One region of the Bacillus spongiae genome, then DNA from elsewhere that is predicted to be linked to it. Evidence: a T-box and tRNA genes for the amino acid it is inferred to sense, from the RefSeq annotation. Region 1 holds a T-box; the other holds one or more tRNA genes.
What was found. The T-box of region 1 lies ahead of ileS (isoleucine--tRNA ligase). A T-box ahead of a tRNA ligase gene usually reads a tRNA of that ligase, here a tRNA-Ile.
Positions count from the first base shown of each region.

Region 2: it has a tRNA-Ile gene. The T-box ahead of ileS (isoleucine--tRNA ligase) is inferred to sense a tRNA for this amino acid. The anticodon was not compared.

Region 1 covers NZ_JBBAXC010000024.1:14,500-29,549, reverse strand. The annotation lists gene WAK64_RS20140 (FMN-dependent NADH-azoreductase) at 1-469, opposite strand, end outside; gene WAK64_RS20135 (FMN-dependent NADH-azoreductase) at 671-1,297, opposite strand; gene WAK64_RS20130 (DedA family protein) at 1,477-2,100, opposite strand; gene WAK64_RS20125 (YebC/PmpR family DNA-binding transcriptional regulator) at 2,566-3,285, opposite strand; T-box leader at 3,540-3,775, shown strand; gene ileS (isoleucine--tRNA ligase) at 3,826-6,930, shown strand; gene WAK64_RS20115 (MFS transporter) at 7,690-9,030, shown strand; gene WAK64_RS20110 (hypothetical protein) at 9,292-10,842, opposite strand; gene WAK64_RS20105 (MutH/Sau3AI family endonuclease) at 13,009-14,640, shown strand; gene WAK64_RS20100 (MATE family efflux transporter) at 14,810-15,050, opposite strand, start outside.
Region 2 covers NZ_JBBAXC010000031.1:8,223-23,272, forward strand. The annotation lists gene WAK64_RS21445 (endonuclease/exonuclease/phosphatase family protein) at 1-889, opposite strand, end outside; gene WAK64_RS21450 (BA5345 family protein) at 1,340-1,897, opposite strand; gene WAK64_RS21455 (GrpB family protein) at 2,557-3,072, opposite strand; gene WAK64_RS21460 (TGS domain-containing protein) at 3,389-3,670, opposite strand; partial or broken gene WAK64_RS21465 (nucleotidyltransferase family protein) at 3,821-4,018, opposite strand; gene WAK64_RS21470 (glycogen/starch/alpha-glucan phosphorylase) at 4,569-6,977, opposite strand; gene glgA (glycogen synthase GlgA) at 6,967-8,415, opposite strand; gene WAK64_RS21480 (GlgC family sugar phosphate nucleotidyltransferase) at 8,412-9,434, opposite strand; gene WAK64_RS21485 (glucose-1-phosphate adenylyltransferase) at 9,462-10,613, opposite strand; gene glgB (1,4-alpha-glucan branching protein GlgB) at 10,618-12,507, opposite strand; tRNA gene WAK64_RS21495 (tRNA-Glu) at 13,349-13,420, opposite strand; tRNA gene WAK64_RS21500 (tRNA-Ser) at 13,430-13,520, opposite strand; tRNA gene WAK64_RS21505 (tRNA-Asn) at 13,525-13,599, opposite strand; tRNA gene WAK64_RS21510 (tRNA-Ile) at 13,606-13,682, opposite strand; tRNA gene WAK64_RS21515 (tRNA-Gly) at 13,685-13,758, opposite strand; tRNA gene WAK64_RS21520 (tRNA-His) at 13,771-13,846, opposite strand; tRNA gene WAK64_RS21525 (tRNA-Phe) at 13,857-13,932, opposite strand; tRNA gene WAK64_RS21530 (tRNA-Asp) at 13,952-14,028, opposite strand; tRNA gene WAK64_RS21535 (tRNA-Met) at 14,035-14,108, opposite strand; tRNA gene WAK64_RS21540 (tRNA-Ser) at 14,157-14,249, opposite strand; tRNA gene WAK64_RS21545 (tRNA-Ile) at 14,258-14,334, opposite strand; tRNA gene WAK64_RS21550 (tRNA-Met) at 14,360-14,436, opposite strand; tRNA gene WAK64_RS21555 (tRNA-Ala) at 14,454-14,529, opposite strand; tRNA gene WAK64_RS21560 (tRNA-Pro) at 14,548-14,624, opposite strand; tRNA gene WAK64_RS21565 (tRNA-Arg) at 14,666-14,742, opposite strand; tRNA gene WAK64_RS21570 (tRNA-Leu) at 14,752-14,840, opposite strand; tRNA gene WAK64_RS21575 (tRNA-Gly) at 14,853-14,927, opposite strand; tRNA gene WAK64_RS21580 (tRNA-Leu) at 14,938-15,022, opposite strand; tRNA gene WAK64_RS21585 (tRNA-Lys) at 15,039-15,050, opposite strand, start outside.

The DNA of each region.
Region 1 (15,050 bases):
GCATAGCAGCAGTTGGTCCTTCAGAGTGAACTCCACCACGAGCTTCAAGTAATACCACTTGTTTATCTCCTGCTAAGCCCACCGGACCATTTTCTGTATATTTAAACGTTTTACCTGCTACAGAAATTGCATCAATATATGCTTTCAGTAATGGAGGGAAACCAAAGTTCCACATTGGCGCTGAGAAAACAACTTTATCTGCTGCTAAGAATTGATCAACTAATTCACCTAAACGCGTTACTTTTGTTGATTCAGATGCTGTTAATTCCGCTCCCTCTGCTAGCTTACCCCAAGCAGTTAATACTTCTTGATCGATAACTGGAATCGATTCATTGTATAAATCGAGTGTAGTAACCTCAGCTGTTGGATTTTTCTCCTTGTATGCCTCAATAAATGAGTTCGCTAATCGTGCTGAATAAGAAGTCTCATCTGCCTTTGGGTTTGATTTTACATATAATACGTTTGTCATGTTATTCTCTCCCTTTCTTTTATCCTTAATTAATATATTTTTAATTCGAGATTTCATCTCAAAAAAAATGGACGGAATCATATGTCACTCTCCTTAATTGAAGTCCATCAACTTCAAGTTACTAATCACCTGACTGAAAAGTACTTGTAAACCTCTAAGAGGAAACCCCCAAAGAGAGAACTCTATAGGGGGCTCTTATAATTAAAAGCTTGCTGCTAATTCTTTTGCTTTTGCTGTCGCTTTTTCTAAGATGGCCTCTGCCTCTGCAGGAGCTTGTGCCATCCCTTCCGTTACGATTACGTTGAAATCTTTCACACCTATGAAGCCCATAACCGCTTCAAGGTAGCTTGCTGTATGCTGCATAGCCGCAGTTGGTCCTTCAGAGTGTACTCCACCACGAGCTTCAAGTAACACAACTTGCTTGTCTCCAGCTAAGCCCACCGGACCATTTTCTGTATATTTAAACGTTTTACCTGCTACAGAAATAGCATCAATATAAGCCTTTAGTAATGGAGGGAAACCAAAGTTCCACATTGGCGCTGAGAAAACAACTTTATCTGCTGCTAGGAATTGATCAACTAATTCACCTAAACGCGTTACTTTTGTAGCTTCAGATACTGTTAATTCCGCTCCCTCGGCTAGCTTACCCCAAGCAGTTAATACTTCTTGATCGATAACTGGAATCGATTCTTTGTATAAATCGAGTGTAATGACCTCAGCTGTTGGATTTTTTTCTTTGAATGCCTCAATAAATGAGTTGGCTAATCGTGCTGAATAAGAAGCTTCATCTGCCTTTGGATTAGATTTTACATATAGTACGTTTGTCATGTTAGTCTCTCCCTTTCTTTTATCCTAATTATATATATTTTTATTTCGAGATTTCTACCCAAAAAAATGGTCAAAATCATATATCACTCTTCTTTAATGAAGTATCTCAACTTCGAGATAATTATAACCCGACTAAATACTACTTGTAAACCTTTTTTTCAAAAAAAATTTTATTTACATTAATGAAGCTGCTTTCTTCTTCGTTTTCGATATTTACTTAGTCCATATGCAAAGGTCAAAATGATAAACGCAATGAGTAGATAAGTTTGGTACGAAACAATTTGTTCAATTACCGCATCCTTATCCCCTTCATAAAATTGACCGACACTTAACAATAAAAAAGTAGATGGAGCAATTCCGAGCATTGTTAATAGAGTGTACTTACTAAGGTTCATTTTGGACATACCAGCGAGGAAAGGAACGACGTTTCCAAAATGAAGCGGGCTAGCAATCGCTACTCCCCATATACCATACCGCCCAAAAGTTATTCTTGTTTTTTCTAACTTCTCACGGTTTTCTTTACTCAATTTCAGCTCAACCGAATGACCTAATCGATAGCCGATAAAATAAGGAAGGTAGCTGCCGAGTGCATAAAACATACTTCCTAATATCGAAATTAGACCAACACTAAGCCACGATAATTCTAACACAAATCCTACGGTAACAATAAAGAACGTCCCTATAAATGGGAAAGCGCTGCCCTCAATGAACAAAGATAAAAAAATCCCCCATACGCCCCACTCATCAATATGGTTCAAAAACATTTCAGCCAACCTACTCACCTCAATATAAGAAGATTTCATCTACTATCTACCTTATGTACTTCAACAGAAAGCTGTCTACATCTAGAGGTGGAAAGAATCGTCTGGAATTTAGAAAATGTATTATACATTTTATCATGGATGAGGTGTCCAGAGGCTACGTAAAACCTTACAAAATAATTGGTACCTTCATACTTATTCAGCAGAATATACATTATGAAACATAGGTTCAACATCTTCACAATGTTGTGGTTTTCGTAGGAATGTTACAAACATCATAATGGAAAACACCCCATTATTCAATCGGCAGAAGTGTATTTATCGCTTCATTTTCTTATTCTCCTTTGTATCTTAGCACGACACCTATTTACAACACAGCTAACAGAAAGGCTTTATGTCCACAAAATTAACCCAAGTTCAAACATGGCTACAAAAAAAACTTCTCGAAGATAAACTTTTCTTATATCTTCGAGAAGGCATTTATCGTTAGTTCATAGTGAAGAGTCTTTATTCAGTGATATCTACATTATGATACACTTGTTGAACATCTTCTAATTCTTCCAAGGCGTCAATCATTTTTTCAAATTGCGCTAGCGTATCCGCCGAAAGAGTAACATCACTTTGAGGTAGCATCGTAAGTTCAGCAACAGTGAAATCTGTTACTCCGCTATTTTTCAATGCTTCTTGCACTGCATGAAATTGGTCAGGTTCAGCATAGATAATAACAGTATCTTCTTCTTCAAAGATATCTCGAGCATCCACATCTGCCTCCATCAATATTTCAAGTACATCATCTGCTGTTTTTCCGTCAAGGCCAATAACCGCTGTTGCATCAAACATATACGCAACAGAACCACTCACACCCATATTTCCACCATTTTTCCCAAAGGCTGCACGCACTTCGGATGCTGTACGATTCACGTTATTCGTTAAGGCATCAACGATGACCATAGACCCGTTAGGACCAAAGCCTTCATAGCGAAGCTCATCATAGTTTTCTTCAGATCCACCTTTTGCTTTTTCAATCGCACGATCAATAATATGCTTTGGCACACTGTATGTTTTCGCTCGTTCTAATACAACTTTTAACGCTTGATTCGATTCTGGGTTCGGTTCGCCTTGCTTTGCTGCGACATATATTTCACGACCAAATTTAGCATATATACGGCTTGTGTTGGCATCTTTTGACGCTTTTTTTTCTTTTATGTTGTTCCACTTACGACCCATTTTATCCACACTCGCTTTCTTCTTGAATCAATGTCTTCCCATTACTTCTGTAATTGATTCGTTCACCTTTTTTCATAGATTATTATACATCAAATTGATCAAGAGTTTCGAGTTTTCGCATCATAATAATAAAACGAAAGCATATCTATAGATTATCGTCATCCCTGTTCCTTTTTACATTTAGGTGGAAATTATTCCAAAAAACACTTGATATAAGATTATATGTTTGTTAAAATGAATCCCAATTAAAGCACACAAATTCGTTGATGAGAAAGAGTAACGTTTCGTCTTGATCCACAGAGAGCTGACATATTGGTGCAAGTCAGTGTTTGAGTGTAACGTGAAAATCCTCTCTGAGAAGTTAGGCTGAATAGTAGTAAGTCTAACCGGGTGTCTACCGTTAAAAGGAACACGTATGATTGTACGTTGCTAAGTGCTATTGATCGGATCAATAGAATTAGGGTGGTATCGCGGTAACCCCGTCCCTTTCTTGGGACGGGGTTTTGTGTGCTTTTTTAATCTTATATAGGAGCGATATCCATGAACTCTAACGAAAAGAAAGAATTAGAAACGGTTGTCCAGCGTGAGGAACGTATACGCAACTATTGGAATGAGGCTAATACCTTTAAACAATCCGTTCAATTAAGAGACGGTAAAACGCCGTTTGTCTTTTATGAAGGACCTCCAACTGCAAATGGTCTTCCCCATGTTGGTCATGCTTTCGGACGAACGGTAAAAGATGTCGTAGCTCGTTATAAAACAATGAAAGGCTTTCAAGTAGAGAGAAAGGCCGGCTGGGATACACATGGACTTCCCGTTGAACTGGGCGTTGAAAAGCAACTCGGAATCTCAGGAAAACAAGAGATTGAACAATATGGTGTGGAGAAATTTATTGATAAGTGCCGAGAAAGTGTCTTCGCTTACGAGAAGGTATGGCGTTCATTTACTGAAGAGCTTGGCTATTGGGTAGATATGGATCGTCCTTATCTAACCTTAAGCAATGAGTACATTGAAAGTGTATGGAATATTTTAAGTACCGTTCACAAGGATGGACGATTGTATAAAGGACATCGCGTTTCCCCTTATTGTCCTAGTTGCCAAACATCTTTAAGCTCGCACGAAGTAGCACAGGGCTACAAAGATGTAAAAGATTTATCGGCTACCGTAAAGTTCAAACGGCTTAACAAGAAAGAGGAATATTTCTTAGGTTGGACGACAACACCGTGGACATTGCCAGCAAACGTTGCCCTTGCCATGAATCCAACGCTAACTTATGTACGTGCAAGAAAAGAAAATGTGACCTATATCGTCGCCAAATCATTAGTGGATAAAGTGCTCGGCGAAAATATAACCGTGTTAAGTGAACATAGTGGCCATGAATTTGAGGGAGAACGATACGAACCTCCTTTTAACTATGTGGCTGTAGAGAAAGGACACAAAATAGTATTAGCAGATTATGTGACAGTAGATAGCGGTACAGGTGTTGTCCATATTGCCCCAGCTTACGGCGAAGATGACTATAGAACCGTCCAGCAAAACCACCTATCCTTTATTAATGTCGTCGATCAGCAGGGGCGTTATACGAATGAGGTGGTTGAGCTATCAGGAAAATTTGTCAAGGACTGTGATGTCGACATCATCAAAATGCTTTCTGAACTTGGATTACTTTATCACAAAGAGAAATATGAACACAGTTATCCACATTGTTGGAGATGTGACTCCCCACTGCTTTATTATGCAACGGATAGCTGGTTTATCAATATGAAGTCTATAAAGGAAGAAATGCTTGCAAACAACGGAACGGTTAGCTGGTATCCAGAGCATATGAAAGATGGACGATTTGGCCATTTTCTTGATAATCTTATGGACTGGAATATAAGTAGGAACCGTTACTGGGGTACACCTTTAAATGTATGGAGATGTTCTCACTGTCGCCACGAGGAAGCGCCGCGCAGTATTGCAGAGCTACAAAAGATAGCAACAACCCAGCTCAGGAGCGATATTGAGTTGCATAAGCCCTACATTGATGAAGTGAAGTGTACATGTCCCAAATGTAATGAGGTTATGGAGAGAACACCAGAAGTGATCGATGTGTGGTTTGATAGCGGTTCGATGCCATTTGCACAACATCACTACCCATTCGGATCTATCGAAAAATTCCAATCCCAATTTCCAGCAGATGTCGTCATTGAAGGGGTTGATCAAACGAGGGGTTTTTTCTACAGCCTGCTTGCTGTATCTAGTTTATTTACAGGAAAAGCGCCCTATAAAAACGTCTTATCACTTGGACATATTCTCGACGAAAACGGGCAAAAAATGTCCAAAAGTAAAGGAAATGCTTTAGAACCTGTTAGCCTCATAAAGGAATATGGTGCTGATGCACTTCGCTGGGCATTCTTAGTCGATAGTTCACCATGGAATTCTAAACGTTTTTCCAAAAAAATCGTTCAAGATGCTAAATCAAAATTGGTTGATACGTTAAATAATACGTATAAGTTTTATGACCTATACTCAAAAATTGACGGGTTTAACTATGATAGACACCATATAGAAAAGAGAGATCTTTTAGACAAATGGATTCTTTCACGCCTTCACCATACAATGAAGGTTGTTAATAGCTTTATGGATCAATATCAATTTACACTCGCTACACGTGAGATTGCCTCTTTCGTTGACGAATTAAGCAACTGGTATGTAAGGAGATCAAGGACTCGTTTTTGGGCATCTGGCCTGTCAGAAGATAAACGAGCAGCCCATTCCACACTGTTTGAAGCACTGACAACGATTAGTCGCTTGCTAGCTCCTTTCGTACCGTATGTTTCAGAAGATATACACTTGAAGTTACATCAAGAAAGCGTTCATTTACAAGACTATCCAACTGCAAACGAATCCATGATTATCCCTGCTTTAGAAGCGGATATGCAATCGATTTTAAAAATAGTGGAACTAGGCCGGAGTATTCGGAACACAAAAAGCATTAAGGTTAAACAACCATTGCAGCAAATTGTCGTTTGGAATAATGAAGAAAAACAGCTATTACATGATTATAATACAATCATAAAGGACGAATTAAATATAAAAGAGATTCTTTTTACTAAAGACTTATCCTTGTACAACTCGGCAGTCCTTAAATTAAATTTTAAAACGGCAGGTGCTGCATTTGGGAAGCGGGTAAATGCAGTCAAAACATATGTTAGTCGTCTAAATGAAATAGAAAAGCAACGCTTCTTAGACAACGGGCAGCTAACCATAACGATTGAGGACCAAACCGTAACGTTACTAAAAGAGCATATCCACGTTGAATATGTCGTTTCCTCTGGCTTCGAGATAGCGGGTGACAACCAGTTAAAGGTCCTAGTAGATACAAAACTCTCACCTGATTTAATTGACGAAGGTCAAGTTAGAGAACTAATTAGAGCAGTACAAGATACACGAAGAAAAATCAATTTACCTGTTGAAAGCTATATCTCAATCACCATTTCAGCAACTGAGGATACAAGAAAAATCATTCAGCGCTTTGAAAGCCTAATAAAAGAAAATGTTCTTGTTCAGCACCTCCACTTTGACAACTTACCAGAATCCGAACAACTACTCAAAGTGAAATTTGGAGATGAATGGATTAATGTTTCTTTAAAGTTGTCCTAACAAGAACGATGATTGCAAAAATAAATTCAACTAAAACCAACCTCTTAGGAATAGTATTCCTGAGAGGTTTTTTTTAAACAAACGTTTGATTACTACTCGTTTCCTACTTATAAATAAAAGGAATATCGTACACCTGAACAAAACTCTGTTCATATGAAAGACCCTCTAGTCTTTTTTACTTCTTTTCTACTTCAAATTGTGTTAATGTAATAACTTGCACAGCAAACATCCCTACTCTTCGATTAACGTGAGTGTAGATTACTAAACATTTTTCTTCTGTCCCCCACCAATTTCATCTAATGGATGAAATACTTGCTTTCACTACATTCTTTTTATAAGCACCTGCTCTACCTTGTCTATACGTATGCTCAATTAAAGACACATAAGAATAAATGGCTCAATTTTTAGTCACGTACGAATGATGTCTATAAGTTTTCAATAGGTTATTTCCCCTCACTTTTAGAGTCCTCATTCCTACGTTTTAAGGAAGCCCATTGACCATTTCCTTCAAGTGGCTTTTCTCAAAGAGCTCAAGAAAATCCATACGCTATTGGACGTTTCCTTCTTATCGTAATAAGTGAACACGTTCAATAACAAGGATAACAAAACAATCTACTATAAAGAGTAGTCTAATGATGTAATGATTAAATTGTTTGCACCTCAAAAAAGACATTTAAAAGAGTACTCATCTTTATTCAATCGATTTTTAATAAAAGGATTTAAATTGAGATTCCATTCCAACAAAAGGGGGATAATGTAATGTCATATAGAAAAAATACTGACGCTAAAGAAATTCAATCCGATCAATTACAAAGCTATATTGATCATCCAGAAAAGCAACAAATGTTATATCGTCGAACATTGATTATCATCGTCATTTCACAAATATTTGGAGGAGCTGGACTTGCAGCTGGAATAACCGTTGGCGCTCTCCTTGCGCAAGACATGCTTGGCACGGATAGTTTTGCAGGGATTCCCGTTGCATTGATTACTTTGGGATCTGCTTTATCCGCTCTACTTGTAGGACGGATTTCTCAACGGTTTGGACGACGCTTTGGACTCACGGCAGGATTCTTTGCTGGTGGTCTCGGAGGGTTTGGAATTGTGATATCAGCGGCAATCAATAATATTTTCCTGTTTTTCCTATTCCTTTTCATTTATGGAGCTGGAACCGCAACAAACCTACAGGCACGTTATGCAGGTACAGACCTTGCAAAACCTAAGCAGCGAGGAACCGCAATCAGTGTGGCATTGGTCTCCACAACATTAGGGGCAGTAGCCGGTCCAAACTTGGTGGATGTAATGGGTGATTTTGCTACGTCAATAGGCTTCGCTGCTCTATCGGGCCCTTTCATTCTATCTGGAGTTGCCTTCACCCTAGCTGGCCTGGTGCTATTAATCTTCCTGCGTCCTGACCCTTTCAATGTCGCAAAAGCGATTTCCAAAATGAAGGAAACAGAAGAAAGTGAACAGCCAGAAACAACTTCTCAATCGCAAGCAATCAACAAACGAGGAATTATCGCCGGGACAACCATTATGGTCTTAACACAAATAGTGATGGTTGCCATTATGACTATGACCCCTATCCATATGGGGAATAATGGACATGACTTAACCAAAATAGGACTCGTCATCGGTTTTCACATAGGAGCAATGTACCTACCATCTCTCGTCACAGGAATTCTTGTCGATAAAATTGGGCGTATCGGAATGGCCGTTGCTGCAGGTGCTACTTTACTCGCTGCTGGCGGTCTCGCGGCAGTCGCACCTGCTGATTCACTAATAGGCCTCATTATTGCTCTTTCATTGCTCGGACTTGGCTGGAATTTTGGTTTAATTAGTGGAACAGCACTCATCATCGATTCGACAGACCTTTCTACACGAGCTAAGACGCAAGGATCTGTTGATGTCTTGATTGCTTTGGCTGGTGCATCTGGAGGAGCACTATCTGGTATGGTTGTAGCACATTCCAGTTATACAACACTTTCCTTGACCGGAGGCATTTTATCACTACTACTCATCCCCTTTTTATTTTGGTTCCGTAGCAATCAAAAGGGTGGATCTAAAGTATCTGGGAAGCTAGGTACAAATGATTCTTAATTTTTTTCTTTTAATTATGTATACATTCTTGAAACACCCCTCAGTTGAACACTATAATGAAAGCCAACTTCCTTATTTTTTGGGAGTTGGCTTTTTGTAGCTCAATAAATAAATATCCGCGAATATACATAGTTTTCAAGCTCCGTACTTTGTGTGTATAGTGGTTGTATCCTATACTACTTTTAACGTGTGAAGTCCTTCAGGTATTAGAACACCCCTTCGGCCAACTAGAACCAAAGGGGAAACGAAACTATATCTCTTTTACTTATTCTGAAAGGACATTTTAACTGTGTATTCACTATTTGAATCAATGGTATTTGTTAATTCTAAAATATACGTGCCTGTGTACTCTGGATTGTTTACATTTAAAGAATATTTATAAACTTGATTTGGAATACCTGCAGTCAGAGTAGCAAAAACTCTCTCAAGTGAACCATCTGTTTTTACAGCATAAACAGTATAGAAAACCGCTCTATTAGTGTTTTTCCAAGAATTAAAGTCATGATTCGAGTAACCAACTTCAAAAGATAATATACCGTCTGGCGCGCCGTCTGTTATAGCAAAATTATCGTAATGATCAAATTGACTTGTCCATGTTGAACGTACTTTTTCTCCAGATGGAATAACAGCAAATTCTGATTCTTGAACTGTAGAACCAATATAATTATTCGATTCATGTAGATCTTCAATAAATGTTAATGGGAATGTATAGTTTACATTTATAAATCTAGCATTAATAAATGAATTCGAAGATAGGAAGCTTTGACGTAAATACACAATATTCGGTGAGTCCTCCGTATTTTCGTCGAACCTCACAAGTTGACCATTTTTTTCGTAATAAATATCTAATTTAACAAAGTCAAATTCACCATCTCCTACCTTATCTGCGATGCCATTGTATGCCCCTATATTTTTAGATCCAGGTTTATCTGGAAAAACTACTTTTACCCAGTCTACGTCGTCATGGGAAGACAGCGCTCCAGTAAATTTAGTGATATTTCCAGCTTCAGCACCTCCATACAATGGGTTAACTGTAATGGTATTTGCATTTTCTATAACGTTGTTACTTTCTTGTTCAGAAAAAATGGTAATTGGTCCATCTGAACGAACTGACGCCTCACTCTCTAATGCCACTTCATTCTCTACTGATACTTCACTCTCTACTTCCGCTTCATTCTCTTCTGGTGCTTCATTCTCTTCTGGTGCTTCGCTCTCTACTGCCACCTCATTCTCTTCTGCTGTTTCACTCTCTACTCCCGCTTCATTCTCTTCTGATACATCCGTGTCAATTAAATCATCTGAAGGATTACTTAGAGCGTTTGCATCGAATTTTAAAGGAACCGCATATTTTACATTAATAAACCTTTCATTAATATACCGTTTCGGAGTTAAGAAACTCTGGCGTAAATATACAACATTTGGCAAATCTTCATATTGAGTATGTTCATCGAACTTCACCAGCTGTCCGTTTTCTTCGTAATAGACTTCTAATTTAATAAAGTCAAATTCACCATCCCCTACCTTATCTGCGATGCCATTGTAGGTTCCTATATTTTTAGAACCAGGTTGATCTGGAAAAACTACTTTTACCCAATCTACATCGTCGTGGGAAGACAACGCTCCTGTAAATTTGGTTACATTTTGATCATCATCATACGATGGCTTAATGGTAACAATATTCGCATTTTCAATTACGTTGTTACTTTCTTGCTCAGAAATAAACTCAAAAGATTCTGCTTGTGTTGAAGGTGAATAATAAGTAGATAACATTCCAGCAATAAGTGAAGCAGATAGCACTTTTTTAAGCTTCATTTTTTTCTCTCCTTTATTGATCATTTAAAAAGATAATTTTTTGATTTTATTTTATAGAATGCTACTATAAATGGTATAAGAAACCATTTCTTTCACACTCCATGATGAAGTGAAGAATTATTCCCTATCGAAAATGAAAACAGCCGTAAATTAAATGAAGTTAATAAAGTGAAAAAAATGAGATTAGTTTAGTTTTATTTACATTTTTTTATCAGCATACGCTAATAATTCATCGAACAATTGCTTAATGTACAACGCCTAATAGAAAATGAATTTCATCATATTACCCCTGCAACATCATCATCTCTTTCTACAAGCATTCTCCTGTTCAGTAAATAAGTTGTTTCCTCTAGTTTCCCACTGTCATTTTTTCAAGTATGTACCATTAACCTTCGTCCAGCTGTACAATACCTAAGATTGTTATAAGTCATACCTTTCAAATCTAAGTAAGAGAAACAGACTGTGAAACATTTTATTTTGAGCTTCTCCTTTTGCTAACAGCTCCTCCTCACTCTATCGTTTTGAATAGTCTAGGCTATTAATGATTTATGTGGATTAACCATTATTCAGTTATTTTTGGTCAATACACAATAGTGGGTAATTAATAGGAGGGTACATTATGAAGATCTATTTATGGAAATCATCTATAAAAGCTTTTTGCTCCCAACCTTCTACACAATAAAAAAGACTGACATCTCATATAAACTACAAAATTTCCCTTCTTTAATAACTTCTACTATGGTTGAATGATCATCGTAAGGATTTATCACTTTCACCATTTAATAGTACGTAAGAGAAGTTAATAATCTCTGTCAATTTTCTTAATATACTATTAATTGATTCTGAAAAATGATGGGAAATATTAAATGTTTAAAGGTTCAATAATTCAATACATTTTCTATTGGTACTAAATTATAATCCCTTTTCTCAGTCAACTGATAGGTTAACACTAAGTAGACTTTATTAAATTTTCACTGGGATGTAGGAAGCATCAACATGGCAAAGAAGGACCTTCAACGTTTCCCTAACCATTTAAGCAACAATGGTAAAGATAGATAAAATGAATAGGGCACACATCTCTTACTAGAAAGTAGCTGTGACCCAAAATAAAAGATATAAAATTGCTGATGCTTTTAGCAGTGTAAATTGAGTGTTATAAATAGGAGAGTAATATAATTTGTACAAGAAAGGATGGAGTAAATGAGAGTATTAACTATTTTAAGCTTATTGGTCGGTTTACTATTTTTTGGATTGTATATTAATTTTATTGTGCCATTATTTAATAATGAAAATTGGCTTGAATTCTCAGGTATTATTCTAATCTGTTTATTTCTCAACTATATTTTAAGAAAAGCTGAAGCATATTTTGAATTTCTTAATAAAAGAATTGATAAACAACTTAGCGTATGGATTGTGTTCGGGATATTTATTAGTGTATTCATATTGGGTTAATTGACTAATGGCAGTCATAATCGAGCAGGACAAAATATAAAGGTGTACGACCTATAATTAAACAGAATTATATTTTGTGTTTTACTTAAAAAGGAGAAACTAATTACTATGAATATAAAATTGGTAGAGAAAACAACTTATGCTTTCATTTCCTCGAAATTTTATTTGAGACCTGCATAATATCATCATTACTGTGTTGAACATGCGGATAATTACAGCCTCTACTTCAAAGGCATCTAGTAATTTATGGATGGTTCAAATTGATTTGTGTTTGTTATTTCAAAAAACAGTTCTTTGATTGTTAAGTTAGCATTATCAAGACCTACTAGGAAGCCTCTAACCCCGTCAAACATTGAAAATACTTTATACTTAGACTTTCACTTTTTACTCAACTTTCTCAAAAGTTTCTTTATAATTGGTAATTTCCAAACCGTCCTTTACCTTCTGGGATTGTTCTAAATTCACTGTAGTACGGATGCCCCAAACCATATCACTAATAGAACTTTCACGAGGCACACTAGCTTTTCTAAATCCTTTTGGCGCATTTTCTCTCTTTAATAATTTCATTCAAACGTAGTATAATCATACTTTTTGCTCCCTCCTGGAATGCTTCATTGTTTTATTGGTTTGTTATAACCTATACAGACAAAAAATTGAAGGTAATTTATAATTAATTTGAACAAAAAATTAGAATTTTCTATTAGGGAGATAACGATGGATAGAGAATATAAAACAATTCGAGAGGTAAAAGAACGTGGTGAAGCTGCCGTTGGTAAAATGATAAAGGAGCTTGTCACACAGGAGAATGTCGATAAGTGGTATGCTAGTCCAAGAAATAAAGGTTGGCTTGGAAATGCAATTGAAAAAGATTGGTTCGGGCTAGCGAATAACAGTCGACCTGAGGCTGATTTCAATAATCTAGGTGTAGAACTCAAATGTGCTGGGCTTAAATTTTTCAGAACCGAAAATTCTTGGGGTGCCAAAGAAAGACTAGTTCTTAACATTTTTGATTTTAATGAAGAACACAAGAGGGATTTCCAGAATTCTTCCTTTTTAAAAAAGTCAAAGCTTGTAGAACTAATGTTGTATAAATATAATCCAGTTGATTATTTACAATTCGAAGGAAAGGAATACCCAACCTACCCAGATTTCTTAATAACCCACTCTATTCTTTTTAATTTGAAAGACTTATTAGACGATGATTGGGCAATCATTGAGAATGATTGGAACATTATAATGAATATGATTCGACAGGGGAGGGCTGAGGACATTTCCGAAGGTATGACACAATACCTTGGGGCAGTGACCAAAGGAAGTAAAACTGCAGAGAACCAAACAACACAACCGTTTAGTGATAAGAAAGCACATAGACGAGCTTTTTCTTTAAGGCCAACGTATATGAAGGAAATTACGAAGCGAATTGTACAGGGAGAATTAAAGAGTTCAATAACTTACGCTTCTTATCAAAGTGACTATCCTGAATTACATAAAAAAATTGATGCTAAACAATTTGATACTGAAGAGCATGTCATAAAAAATTTATCCGAGTTAAAACACAAAACGTTTGAACAAATCATTCTTGATCAGTTTAAACCGTTCTACAATATGGATAAAAAAAGCTTAGCAGAAAAATTTGATGTTAGAATTAAAAAAAAGAATGACAAAGCAAGTTCACGGCTAATTGCACAGAAGATGTTTAATCTAAAAGGTGATTTAGAAAAAACAGATGAGTTTAAGAAAGCTGGAATTGCTGTAAAAATAATTACCGTAGCATCAAATCAGAGAAAGAAAGCATCCGAAAGAAGACTCACAACTCAAGGCTTTAAACTTGGATCGGATGTTAGCTTTATTAAAGATATTAGTACCCTTGATTGGGAAGATACTCGAGTGTATGACTATCTTTCCACAACAAAATTCTTATTAGTCGTTTACGAGAAAACACCAGAAGGGGAGATATTTAAAGGTGCAAAGTTTTGGTATATGCCAGAAAACGAACTCATGGGTACAGTAAAAAAAACATGGGAATTAATTAAACAAGCTCTCATTAGTGGTGTCGAGTTAACGTTTAAATGTGTAAAGATAAGTGCCAAAAATAAGAAAGGTTACGAAATAGAGAACAACCTGCCGAGCCAAGTGAGTGGTCCTCAGATACTTCACATTCGACCTTCAGCTGGGGAGTCGGATTATCATGAAAGTATAAATTCAGATTTACTACCCTCTCCTGCAATTTGGCAGAATAGACCTGAGGATATGAAAGATATTTTGACAGATAATTATATGGTCAAGCAAGCCCTCTGGTTAAATAAAAATTATATGTACCAACAAGTAAAAGAATTTTTCGAATGAGATTACTAGACTTGTATTAATACACAAGTTTAACGGAAATCCCCTTTAGATAACATATCTAAAGGGGTTAAACAGTGCGACTTTATTGAAAAACAATTAAATCTTGCTTTTAATTCCCAATTAATTCTTAACATTGCATACTTCCAATAACTATTAGCTTTAACAGCGCTTAAACAGAGGAATTTCTTTGTCCAGTTTGCATCATTACGTGCTTTCTCGTAAAAAAGACAAGCAGTAGTGCAACGAGTATTTCCGCCAGTGGTACTGCAAGCCAGACACCTGCTATGCCGATGAGTTTTGGTAATAGCCACAGTAGAAGCAATAGAAAGAAGAAACTGCGTAAAAAGATTATAATTGTAGATTTGCGAATCTCACCTATCGATTGAAAATATGTCATATAGACAAAATTA
Region 2 (15,050 bases), on a different contig from region 1:
AAACAGTAGAATCGACCGCCCATTGAAATCCACCCTCGGTAAAATCCTCTGGCAATTGGACCAGCCATTCAGGCCATTCCTTCATAAATTTCGGATCTGTCAACTGAACATCAGATAGAAGCTGGTTCCAATCACCACCTAAAACGACATAATCCCCATTGTTATAGTGTTCATTCATATATTCCTTTAGGAATGCGACTTGTTGAGCCCTTATTTTCCCGCCTTCATCGTAAGCGGATAAATGAACATTCACCATCCTTAAATACTTACCATTATCTACGGGTATTTTCATTTCAACAATTGCTCGATCTAATTCAAACAATTGAACGGGCCATTTTTCTCTTCCTGGCAGCTGGTATCTAGTTGACTTCTCTATCTTATACTTTGAAAAAGAACTCATCCCACTATTGGCATGGCCCATTGGTTTTAAAATAGGAACCGGTACCCAAGGAGTATTATAGTTAGAAGCAAAGGTTGAACCATACCCTTCCAAACTATCCGTAAATATATCAACTTCATTTGTGTTAAAAGATCTTTTCGATTTAACATCTATTTCCTGTATGAGAATGAAATCCGAATCTGTTTTCTTTAAAAAATGTTGCATATTATCAATATTGGTTAACACTTGCTCTTTACTACTTGCACCTGAGCCTTTTCCTCCGTCCATAAAAAAGTCTTGATCTTTATCTAATCCCCCATATCCAATATTAAAAATAGTTGTACTAAATGGAACTCCTTGCTTCAGCTCCGTTTGGTTGTTATTTTCAATTTCCAACTTAATTACATCTTCAGGAACCTCTTCAGTAATGGTCACATATGCTAAAAATAATGCAACAGAAAGACCTAGAACCCCTATTAAATAAACAAACCATTTTACTATTTTTCTCAACCTGAATGCCCCTTTTTACTATCTTGTTAGTATTTGATTATGATTTACTATTATAATAGTACTATTTACATATCATTATAAGATTTGATTAGAATAATTTCACTATTTTTTAGAAATATTCTTACTTTTTATATAGAAAATATAAGAATTAATGGATAAGTAATTTTGCCTAATTTGTAGAGGATAATTGAACTATTTCTATGTAATCATTAATCGTCAGCAAAAAGATATCTTACTTTTTTTCACCAAAGGTATCTTAGATTTAATGTCCCTTCAGACTCTCCCTGCTAAATCCTTATCCTCGTCTCGCTAGAATAATATCATTCATTAATAATATTATTATTCAACAATATCAACCTTACAGTATCACTAGACTTGAATTCCCGTCTTTATCAATTTTAGCTTTTAACATTGTGGGGGAAAGTAAGTTTCTTTTCATTCCTGTAGGATCTAATCATCTTTATTGGAATTCATTGATTTTGTAAGGTAGTAAGAAAAGTATTTTTCAACATTCATACTTGAATATTTACTACTATAGTGGATAAGTAAATAAAATATAAACACTGTTATGAAATATAAGACTTCCCACCAGTTGAACTTGGTTAAGATTGATACAATTAAAATAATGATTAGAGAGAATAGTAAACTAACCTTTAAACCTCCTAGTTCATGCTTTCTAGATAATAAATATCTATATCGCTCTTTCTGCATCTTTCCTATTTCGTTTTTAAAGAAATATTCGTCTACTGCTATCTCTTTATCAAAATACTTATCCCACTCTCTATATTTAGGAATGACCCAAGATAAAGAATGGTGTACTTGATTCAGTAAGTACCCTAAAGGAACCCCTATAGCCGTTAAAAAAGCTCCCAGGGCAATAAAGTTGACCTCTTGCGAAAGTTTCACTATCTCATCTTTAAATTCAAAAAAGATAAAAGGTCCGGTAATCATGATTAGTATCCAACCTGGTATACCCCATCTGACTAAATATTTCGTATCAATATTCATATCGGTTTCTCCCTTCTATATATTAACTTAAAGAGCTCTCTTATTTTTGACAACTTAAGGAATCCCCAGTAACACAAATATTTTAGTAAAACGTCTTATAAGACAAGGGTTGTGTATCCAACCTTTATTCTTCTAAACGAGTATTGAATTATTCATACTGCTTTTTCTTCCACATTATTTCACCCTTTCCTTTATATTTTTTCTATTTCAATCTACACCTCTCAAATTAAGAGTCTACACCACACATTTAAACCAATTCTTCATTGTTACCTGAAGACCAAAACATTATACGGACGCAATAAGTCACAGATATCTACCACTTACGCCTTTTAACTATTTAAAGTGAATGACTCAATATTTTTTGTCAGAATATTAACCTTTTTACTGTACGTGTATTCATTACACATACTTCTACTTTAATTATGTATTACTTAACTATCTATGTATATAAATAAAGAATTTTCACCTTACATTCTTGGAAGGTCTAGCCATTTATTAGGTGAAGCTTTCTTCATAATTTTATACCGTTGTCTAAGAATGTTTAGAAGCCTTATTCCATTATCTAGCTCAACTCATTAAATAAAGAGCTTCTCTATTACAGAAAAGCTCCGTATTCTTTCATCACGCTATAGTTTATTATCAATATTTATAGAATCGTTTCAAACCTCTTCATACCAGTCCAATGCTTTTCCTTCTATTTCTTTTATGAGACGCTCTTTACCATTTATATATGATTCAATATCATAAGGATATTGTTTGGCTAATTTTTCTTTCAATTCGCCATAACTCTTCTTATCATCTGGATGTTTCCTTAAGTAATCTCGAAAAGCTAAGTGTCTCTTTATTTCTTCACTTCCTACCTCATAAATATGAATATGGTGGGAGCGGTTGTCTCCACCTTTTTGAAAGTATCTTCGTTTAGGTATTCCATTCTCTCCTTTAGGGTCATATCCAATGTCTTGCATTTCTTGATAATGCTTGTCAACGAGGTCAATGTCTTTTACAACAGGCATGATGTCGATGACAGGTTTTGCTTTTAACCCCGGTACTGAAGTACTACCAATATGATGAATATCTACAATTTCATTTCCAAAAATAAGCGAAAGTTTTTCAACTTCTTCCGTAAACATGGAAGACCATTTTTCATTATATGAACTTACTTCAACCCTTCTCAAAGTAACACCTCTTTTTAAAATCTAGGTTACATACATTCATTTCCCTCTTATGTCGCATTAAAGAACTAATCTCTTCGTTTATAATTTAACCAATGTATCCATTTCAAAATGGAAGATAGGCTCATAGGCTCCTGAGTGCTTTGTCTATTCACATAATCGTATTGCCTGAATCTTGTTTATCTGCTAAGGTTTTAATCTTTGAAACCTGTCTCATGCCAATTTGTAGCCTTCACTAAAGCTTTTGCTGCCTATTATGTATGGTCATAAATTTCAAATTCGCATATAACCCTAACCCACATGCGTTAAATCAAGAATGCTAATTGCTAGCTATTCGGTTAATTTCTTTTATAGCTTTTGATGATTGAACATAGTTCAGCCAGCTTGTTTTAATCGTAATCTGATTTTTCACTATAATCTCAACAATATCCATATCTTTTAATTTGGTATTCATCGTCTTTATCACACCGTTAACTTTAACCTCGGACGTTTTGGCTGCCAATGTAGTGTTTAAAAAGAATGCAAAATCAAGGGCAGTAGAACCTTCCGGTAATGTGACTATGTCCATGTTAGGACTGCAAACTGTAATATCCTTTTGCAACAGTTCAAAGGATATAAGTTCATAGAATTCAATAGGGTTATTGGAAATCGCCTTAACTGATTTAATCGAATCTCTGAGTATTTCTGAACTAAGGGTTTTTACTTCTTCGGTTGTTGCACCTCTTAATCTACTAAATATTCCTTCTTTATCGTTACTTTTTATTTTAATTTCAATGTTTACGTCAACATTATTAATCCAGACCGCTGTCCTTAAGCGACTAGAGAACATATGTTTCTTCACCGCAATTTCATCATGAAAGCTGTTTTCAACAGGATTAAATAAACTATGTATTACACCTAATAATGCGTAACAATTAAGTGAAGTATTAGTGATGAGCTCAATTGTGAAGAGATCAGAAAGTGGCGATTAAAACCAATCTATTTTCACCGGAATTAAGTTTTGATTGTTTATCTCAAGTTGTTGAGAACACAAGGTAACAGTATTAGTAAATATGTGTTTATCGTTATTTGTTAGTTTCTTTACTTCAAATGGCTTTTATTAAGAGTTGTTGCTCTTGATCTGTTATATATTTTGCCTTTTTCATTAAGGATTCTTTCCAATTGAAAACCATAGCACCTTCTCCATTTTCATTTTGGATTATTATAACACCTTTAAATGCAAGAAAGGTAGTTCTCTATAAACTCCCTTAAACATAGTATCCATTATTTCATTCTCTCCTTGCTGGTGAATGAAATAAGAAAAAATCCTGCGAAACTTCAACAGGATTGTTAATTATACTCTATTAAGGTCAACGTAGGTTCTTGCCAACATAGCTGTTAAATCAAGAAAGTACTATCCATTAAGACTGTGAATCATCAATTTTAGTAGTAATCCATAAAAGTATAATATCCCATCATTACTAGTGCTAATTCATGATTTCGTAAAACATGAGAATTTTTTATTTATGGAAGGAGTATTGATTAATCTTCCAAATGTGATTCGAATACTCTTCTATTGTTCTGTCACTTGAAAAATAACCTGAATTAGCAATATTTTCGATACTCATCTTCCACCATTTTTCAGGCTTTTGAAAGGTTGCATCTACTTCTTGGTGAATATCAATATAGGATGCAAAGTCCCTTAGTACAAAATAATAATCATTTTCAACCAATAGAGAATCAAAAATCGGTTCAAATTCAGATTCATCTTCAGAAAAGAAACCATTTACAAGCTGGTTTACAACCGTATGAATTCGTTCGTCTAAATGGTAATATTCCATCGAAGAATATCCACCTTGCGAATAATACCTTAATACCTCTTCAGCAGATAGGCCAAAAATAAAAATGTTCTCTTTTCCTGCCCTCTCCAAAATTTCAATATTCGCTCCATCTAGCGTACCAACGGTTAGTGCACCATTCATCATAAATTTCATATTTCCCGTTCCCGAGGCTTCTTTGCTTGCAGTTGAAATTTGTTCACTAACGTCAGCTGCTGGAAAGATTTCTTCTGCTACGGACACTCGATAATTCTCTAAAAAAATGATTTTGATTTTTTCTTTAACCATCGGGTCTGCATTTACTTTCTTTGATACGCTATGAATTAATTTAATAATCTTTTTTGCATAATAATAACCAGGTGAAGCCTTTGCTCCAAAAATAAATGTCCTTGGTAGCATATTGTACGTAGGATCTTCTTTTAAACGGTTATATAAATACATAATATGAAGTACATTTAACAACTGGCGTTTATACGCATGCAGCCGCTTAACTTGAACATCAAAGATTGAGTTAATATCCACAACAATCCCATTTTGTTGATAAATGCGATGAGCTAATTTTTCTTTCTTCACCCTTCTAACTTTTGCCAATTCTTGTTGAAAAGAACTGTCACTAGAAAATGCATGAAGCTTCGTTAAATGATCAGGTGATCGAATCCATTCAGAGCCGATTGTTTCAGTAATTAACTGAGCTAACTCTGGGTTTGCCTTTAACAGCCACCTTCTATGTGTAATCCCATTTGTTTTACTATTAAATTTCTCTGGACTGAATTGATAAAATAAATTCATCTCTCTCTTTTTTAATATTTCTGAATGTATTTTGGCAACACCATTTACACTGAAGCTTCCTGCAATCGCTAGATGAGCCATTTTTACTTCACCGTGAGCAATAATGGCCATCTTTTCTATTCGATCCCATTCATTCGGGTATGATTGCCACAATTGATGACAATAGCGTTCATTTATTTCATTAACTATTGAATAAATACGTGGTAATAACGGCTGAAAAATACGGACAGGCCACGTTTCAAGTGCTTCAGACAAGGTGGTGTGATTTGTATAACAGAATGTTTTCGTGACAATATACCATGCATCATCCCAGTTCATTTTATACTCATCTAGCAATAACCGCATTAATTCAGGGATCGCTAAAACAGGGTGTGTATCATTTATGTGGATTACAACGTATTCCGGTAGCTTCAATAAGTCGTCATTTTTTGTAAGATATGAATCAACGATTGTACGTATACTTGCACATACTAAAAAATACTGTTGTTTCAATCGAAGTATTTTACCTTCATCATGGGTATCATCTGGATATAAAAACTCTGTAATGGCCTCAGTATCTCTTTTGTATTTCATCATGTCTTTATGAGGTTGGTAGCGTGCAGGCTCTGCACTCCATAATCTTAATGTGTTTACAGTTGAATTCTTATATCCCACTACAGGATTATCATAAGGGACAGCACTTACATATTCTGCGTCTCTATGCTCAAACCGAAGATTTCCCTGATCGTCAACAAATGATTCAACCCTTCCCCAAAATGGGACATTTACAGTCAAATCTGGCTTTCTTACTTCCCATACGTGCCCGTGTCTTAACCACTGTTCAGGTAATTCAACTTGATAGCCTTCAACAATTTTCTGTTCAAATAATCCATGCTTGTATCGAATTCCACTTCCATGCCCAGGAAGATCAAGAGAAGCCAATGAGTCAAGAAAGCAAGCAGCTAGCCGACCTAATCCTCCGTTTCCTAATCCAGCATCCGACTCAATTTCTTCTAAATCATCTAAAGTAATACCTAAATCTTGTAAACCATCTTTTACAATTTCATAGATTCCTAAATTAATAAGGTTTTGACCTAATAGCCGACCGAGTAGGAATTCAATTGATAAGTAATACATTTGTTTTTGATTTTGAAGTCGATAATGCTCATTAGTATGAATCCAGTTCATACTAATATACTCTCTTATCATATTCCCTAATGTATGAAATTGGTCACGCTTCGTTGTATGAGGAAACGGTTTTCCATAGCTCATCTCTAGTCTTTTTAAAAATGCTTCTTTGAAATCAGTTTTATCAGAAAACATGACTCTCACTCCTAGATATGAGCTCCGCATAGAGCTGATTATATTTATAAGCAGACTGTGCCCAACTATTATCAAGTCTCATTGCTTGTTTAACAATTTTTTGCCACTTCTCTGGCTTATGATAATAATACAGTGCTCTGCGATATGTATAGAGCATGTCATGTGCATTAAAGTGGCTAAATGAGAAACCGTATCCCTCTTCTGTTTCTTCATTAAATGATTTCACCGTATCATTTAATCCACCTGTTTCACGAACTATTGGGAGTGTACCATATTTCATCGCAATCATTTGTCCTAAGCCGCATGGTTCAAATTTCGATGGCATCATAAACAAATCTGCACCTGCGTAAATACGGTGTGCTCGACTCTCATCAAAGCCAATATGAGCTCTTACTTTCTCTGGATAATCTCTTTCCATCTGACGGAAAAATTGTTCAAATTCATACTCACCGGAACCTAATAACACCCATTGAATATCTTCATGCATCATTTCATGAAATACACATTTAATTAAGTCTAATCCCTTTTGTTTTGTTAAACGTGATATTAATGCTATAACTGGTACATGATCTTTGACAGGTAATCCAAATTCCTGTTGGAGATTTCGTTTATTCACCGCTTTCCCGTCAAGGGAATTTACATGATAAGGGGAAATATATGGATCATATTTCGGGTCATATAAGCTATCGTCAATTCCATTTAAAATTCCGAATAGCTGATCATTCCTTTGCTTTAACACTCCATTAAGTTTTTCCCCGTAATATTCCTGTAAAATTTCATTCCGATACGTAGGACTAACCGTTGTGATATAATCCGATGAAAGTAATGCCCCTTTAAGGAAATTTACATTCCCGTAAAACTCTAAGTGTTCAGGTGTGAAATAATAGCTATCAATTCCTAATAAATCAGTCATAACTTCCTTCGGAAAAATACCTTGAAATTGGAGGTTATGAATTGTAAACAAGCTTCTCATAAAATGATAGCCGGGACGATGAACGTACTCTGCTCTTAGTAAAAATGGGATCATGGACGTGTGCCAATCATGACAATGAAGCACATCAGGGAAAAAATCTAGATAGGGTAAACTTTCTAAAATTGCTCGATTTAAATAAGAAAATCTTTCTCCATCATCATAATGGCCATATAATGTATCACGATGGAAGTAATACATGTTATCTACAAAGTAATAGGTGACTCCATCTAAAGATAACTGTTCAATACCACAGTATTGCTTTCTCCACCCAATTTGTACGTTGAATTCAGTTACTTTTTTCATTTGTTGCTGGTATTTTTGAGATATTTCTTTATACTTTGGCATAATTACTCTTACATCTGTGCCTAACTTTATCAATTCTTTTGGTAACGACCCTGCTACATCGGCTAAACCACCAGATTTAATAAAAGGCACACATTCTGATACCGCAAATAATACTTTCACGAGTTCATCAACTCTCCTTGAATAATTCCCTTCCGAATAACAATTGGTTCTTCGGGAGTTCCAATTAATTTAACATTATCTTGTATCTTTACATCTTTATCTAAAATGACAGATTCTAAAACACAATTCTCTCCAATTTGACTTTTTTGCATTACAATACAATTTTTTAATGATGAACCCCTACCTATTTTGACTGAACGAAATATAACACTACGATCAATAGTACCATCTATTAAACAACCATTCGCAACCATGGAATTCCTTACTATGGAATGCTTCATATATCTAGTTGGTGGTTCATCCTTAACCTTCGTGTAGATTGGGTTATCCGTTTTAAATAATTCCTTCCATGTAGAAGTCTGTAATATTTCCATATTCGCTTCGTAATAATCAATAATACTTTTTACTTTCTTTACATAACCGGTGCTTTCGTATGTGTTAATGCTATATTCACTGTCCATAAGCACATCTTGCATACATGTATAACCAGTATGTCCTCTGCTTTCTAGTAACGAAATTAGCAGTTTAGTTGAGAGAATAAAGATTTCTAATGATTTTCCTTTTTGTTCTACTACAGTAATATCACATTCTTCGGCAATATGCCGATCTAAAATTGCCTTAAAATCTAAATTACTTATGCTATAACAATTACTTATCACAACAAAATCTTGATGGCTTCGATTAAAATAATCCATATGATGAGCAAAGTGGTTAAATGAACCAGGACCGTCCTCTATTGTCTCTAGTGCAGGTGCTGGAAAGAAAAATAGTCCATCTCGTTTACGGTCTAGATCCCAATTTTTACCTGAACCTAAATGATCCATTAAGGAACGGTATTGATATTTAGGAAAAATAGCTACACTTTCAATTCCCGAATTCACCATACTAGATAGTACAAAATCAATTAAGCGATATCGACCAGCCAAAGGAACGGCAGCTAAAGAACGATGTAACAATAAATCTTCAAGTGTATCATGAAATGTTGTAGCATCAATCACGCCAAGCATTGCTTTATTCATATTCTCTCCCCCATTATTTTGAAGTGATTATACTTCCTCCATATGTGACAGTAAATACTCTTCTGTAACTAAAATAACGTCCTCTTCACTTTCTTCATTTGCAATAAATGCTCCTTCAGGAACGTGAACATTACTAGGAACGATTGCATTTTGCAAATAGGCTCCTTTTCCAATTACTGCTCCTGGCATAACGACAGTATTTTTGATGACAGCATCTTTCTCAATTTCTACTCCGTGAAAGAGCACTGAGTGAATAACCATGCCCTTTACAACACATCCTTCATTAACAAGAGACTCTGTCACAACTGCATTTTCTGAAATATATTGTGGCGGCTGATTAGGATTAACAGAGTATATGCGCCATGAATGATCATATACATTCAAATCACAATCGTCTCTTAATAAATCCATGTTTGCCTCCCATAAACTTTTAATCGTTCCAACATCCTTCCAATAACCTTTGAAAGGATAAGCTTTTAATTTTTTGCCATCTTCAATTAACATCGGAATAATATCCTTTCCAAAATCGTTACTAGATTCCGGATTACGTTCATCCATTTCCAGATACTCTTTTAACAAGGACCATTTAAAAATATAGATGCCCATTGAAGCTAAATTATTTTTTGGATGATCAGGCTTCTCATCAAACTCTAGTATTTTAAAATCTTCATCTGTATTCATAATCCCAAAACGACTTGCTTCTTTCCATGGGACCTCAATAACAGAGATGGTGGCGTCCGCATCAGAATTAGTATGATAATCTAGCATTTTAGCATAGTCCATTTTATATATATGGTCTCCTGATAGAATGAGCACATGCTCAGGTTCATATTGCTCAATATAATTTAGATTTTGATAAATAGCACTAGCCGTACCTGTATACCATTTAACTTCTGAAGATTCACTATAGGGAGGTAATACCGTCACCCCTCCATTTTTTCGATCTAGATCCCACGCGCTCCCAATCCCAATATATGTATTTAAAACAAGAGGTTGATATTGAGTGAGCACTCCCACCGTTCTAATACCAGAATTCGTACAATTACTTAAAGGAAAATCAATAATCCTATATTTCCCACCAAATGGTACGGCCGGTTTTGCAAGGTTTTTTGTTAAGGAACTTAGTCTACTTCCCTTCCCTCCAGCTAATAGCATTGCAACACACTTCGTTTTTCCCATACGCTTATTCTCCTCTCTCTTGATTAACAGGATAAAGATATACAACAGCGAAAGGTGGTATTGTTAGTTCAACTGTTTTCGGTCTCCCATGGTATGATTCATGTACTACTTCAATATCGTCACGATTTACTTGCCCTGATCCACCAAATAATGCATCATCACTATTAAATAGCTCAATGTAGTAATCAGCGTTTGGTACACCTACTTTATAATGGTGATAAACCTTGCTAGTAAAATTACATATAACGACGACAAAATCGTCTTTTTTCTTTCCTTTCCTTAAAAAGCTCAAAATGCTTTGTTCATAATTATGAACATCGATCCACTCAAACCCTTCTGATAAATGGTCCTTTTCAAAGAAAGGTTTCACTTCTTTATATAAATTCAATAACTCTTTAACATATGCATTAAAAGCACGATGCATGTTATATTTTTCTAGATGCCAGTCAATTTGATCTAAATCTTTCCACTCAGAGAAGGGAGCCAATTCTGAACCCATAAATAATAATTTTTTTCCAGGATGTGCTACCATATAACCAAATAAAAGGCGTAGTTGTGCAAATTTTTGCCAATAGTCGCCTGGCATTTTATTTAATAATGATTTTTTTCCATGAACAACTTCATCATGTGATAATGGTAAAACGAAGTTTTCTGAAAACGCATAAAGTAAAGAGAACGTTAAAAGAGAATGTACTTGCTTTCGATCATTTTCATGTGTTTCCATGTACTTCAGAACATCATTCATCCAACCCATGTTCCATTTATAATTGAAGCCTAGTCCTCCATAATGGACAGGAGATGTTACTTGAGGCCAGTCAGTAGAATCCTCAGCCATCATTAAAGCATTCGGTTCATATTCAAATACAGCCGTATTAAGTTTCTTTAAAAACTCAATCCCCCCTTCGTTAGGAATGAGTTGATCATGATCTTGATTGGCTTTATATAATATCTTCGCTACAGCGTCAATGCGAAAGCCATCAATATGAAATTGATCTAACCAGTATCTTGCACTTGATATCAAAAAGCTTTGTACCTCTTTTTTTCCTAAATCAAAGTTGGCGGTACCCCAATCATAATTCTCTCGGTCCTTTTCAGTAGCATATTCATAAAGGTGTGACCCATCAAATTGGTACAAGCCATGATTATCTTTACAAAAGTGACCAGGTACCCAATCCAAGATAACGCCAATGTTATGCTTGTGACATTTATTCACAAAATACTTTAATTGTTCAGGTGTTCCATAACGACTCGTTGGTGAATAGTAACCTGTACTTTGATATCCCCAAGAGCGATCGAAAGGATGCTCTGTAATAGGCATTATTTCCACATGTGTATATCCATGCTCTACTAAATATGGAACAAGGTCGTCTGCTATTTCTTGATAGGTATAAAACATCTCTTTTCCTTTAATCTTCCATGTTCCAAAATGAATTTCATAAATAAACATCGGCTCATCATAAGCGGGCTTCATTTTTCTTTTTAATAGCCACTTTTCATCCTGCCATTCATAATCTTCATCCTCGGAAATAATTGCTGCTGTATTGGGTCTCCTTTCAGCATAAAAGGCAAATGGATCAGTCTTTAACTTCGTTTGTCCATCTTTCGTTACAATTTTGTATTTATAAAGATGACCTTTTAATGAAGTTTGGTGAACTGCAAACCATATTCCACTGTCGCTCACTTTTTTCATCAACAATTCGTCTGCATTTTCCCCCCACTCATTAAAAGTTCCAACTACTGATATAGCTTCAGCATTTGGGGACCAAACACAAAATGTAGTAACTTTTCGACCATTATGGTTATAGACATGTGATCCAAAAGTGCGATGCGCCTCAAACAATTGGCCTTCATGAAATAAATGGATATCAGTTGAACTTGGATTACTATTCGTCATTATCTTCACCTACGCAATTTTATGTACTAATGAGTGTATTCTTTTAGAAAAGCTTATCTCCTTTAAATATCCCTCCCTAATTTCCGACAGAAAACTACACCTTTACAACGAAACAATGTACATAATAAAAGGAAAACGGTTACATTTTTTTAAAATGTAGAAAGTTGACGAAAGAACTAGAAATGTATTTGCATAAAAAAATTACTTTATTAGAAAAGTAATTTTCGTGTAAATGATTGAAAACGGTTACAAATAAATCATCTTTAACTTTAAAATTTTTCTGTTTGATTTTGTAATATATGAATTGAAACAACTATATTTTTCTCAACATTTCCTTGGTCCTACCTCTATCAAACTCACTCATTCATCCATCAAATAAAAAAATAGTTGTAGAGCAACCATTCGTTTTGTACTTCCTCTTTTAAAATTAGTAGAAAAGAAGTACAAACCGGCACACGCTTTACGTTTAAACAAAGAGGTTTTATATTGGGTAAGTAATTATATATTTAATAATAATGAATTGGGTCTAATTAGTTGATTCGTAATAACAGGGTTCTGAAGAAACAGTTTAATGTACTGATGTCACAGAGGGATTACTTTAAAGGTAAGATAAGTTAACAAACGTCAATAGAACAGGAGGTTTCTCATAAACGGGGTATTTGTAAAAGCAATGAAAAATAAGAAATGACGTCAAATCATAATGTTTCTCTTTGAATACGTATGTTTGATCAAGATTTTTTATCAAGGCTCAGTATTTTGCAAACAATATATAACCATTACATTCATTCAATAATGAATAGTTGAACCAACAAAAAAAGCTATTCAATAGAATAGCTTTCAATGACCCGTACGGGATTCGAACCCGTGTTACCGCCGTGAAAGGGCGGTGTCTTAACCGCTTGACCAACGGGCCAATTAATACTGGCGGAGAAGGAGGGATTTGAACCCTCGCGCCGGTTACCCGACCTACACCCTTAGCAGGGGCGCCTCTTCAGCCACTTGAGTACTTCTCCATTATGGCTCCGCAGGCAGGATTCGAACCTGCGACCGATCGGTTAACAGCCGATAGCTCTACCACTGAGCTACTGCGGAAAACTATGGTGGGCCTAAGTGGACTCGAACCACCGACCTCACGCTTATCAGGCGTGCGCTCTAACCAGCTGAGCTATAGGCCCATTGGAGCGGGTGATGAGAATCGAACTCACATCATCAGCTTGGAAGGCTGAGGTTTTACCACTAAACTACACCCGCTTACTATTTTTATGGGGCGGCTGATGGGAATCGAACCCACGAATGTCGGAACCACAATCCGATGCGTTAACCACTTCGCCACAGCCGCCAACATAAAATGGTGGCTCGGGACGGAATCGAACCGCCGACACATGGATTTTCAGTCCATTGCTCTACCAACTGAGCTACCGAGCCTTATTTCATGTTACTATAATGGCGGTCCGGACGGGACTCGAACCCGCGACCTCCTGCGTGACAGGCAGGCATTCTAACCAACTGAACTACCGGACCAATGTATTGCGGGGGCAGGATTTGAACCTGCGACCTTCGGGTTATGAGCCCGACGAGCTACCAGACTGCTCCACCCCGCGACGATAAAATGTATTTCCTTTTATATTCATTTTAAATAAATATAATAATGGCGGAGGAAGAGGGATTCGAACCCCCGCGCGGTTTAACCCGCCTGTCGGTTTTCAAGACCGATCCCTTCAGCCAGACTTGGGTATTCCTCCGAATAATATGGTGGACCTTGTAGGACTCGAACCTACGACCGGACGGTTATGAGCCGTCTGCTCTAACCAGCTGAGCTAAAGGTCCAAGATCAATGAATAAAAATCCAATATGGTAGCGGCGGAGGGGATCGAACCCCCGACCTCACGGGTATGAACCGTACGCTCTAGCCAGCTGAGCTACACCGCCATATTATAATGTTTAATTGGTGGAGCCTAGCGGGATCGAACCGCTGACCTCCTGCGTGCAAAGCAGGCGCTCTCCCAGCTGAGCTAAGGCCCCAAATCATGATGTTCTTAATGGTCGGGAAGACAGGATTTGAACCTGCGACCCCTTGGTCCCAAACCAAGTGCTCTACCAAGCTGAGCTACTTCCCGTTAAATATAATAGCTCGTAGAGCTTTTTTGACATTTTATAATGGCGCGCCCGAGAGGAGTCGAACCCCTAACCTTTTGATCCGTAGTCAAACGCTCTATCCAATTGAGCTACGGGCGCGTATTATAATGGTGCCGAGGACCGGAATCGAACCGGTACGGTAGTCACCTACCGCAGGATTTTAAGTCCTGTGCGTCTGCCAGTTCCGCCACCCCGGCACAGAGTAGTTATGGAGCGGAAGACGGGATTCGAACCCGCGACCCCCACCTTGGCAAGGTGGTGTTCTACCACTGAACTACTTCCGCATATTTAAAATGGTGCGGGTGAAGGGAGTCGAACCCCCACGCCTTGCGGCGCCAGATCCTAAGTCTGGTGCGTCTGCCAATTCCGCCACACCCGCATGCTTTCTAATAAAATGGTGAGCCATG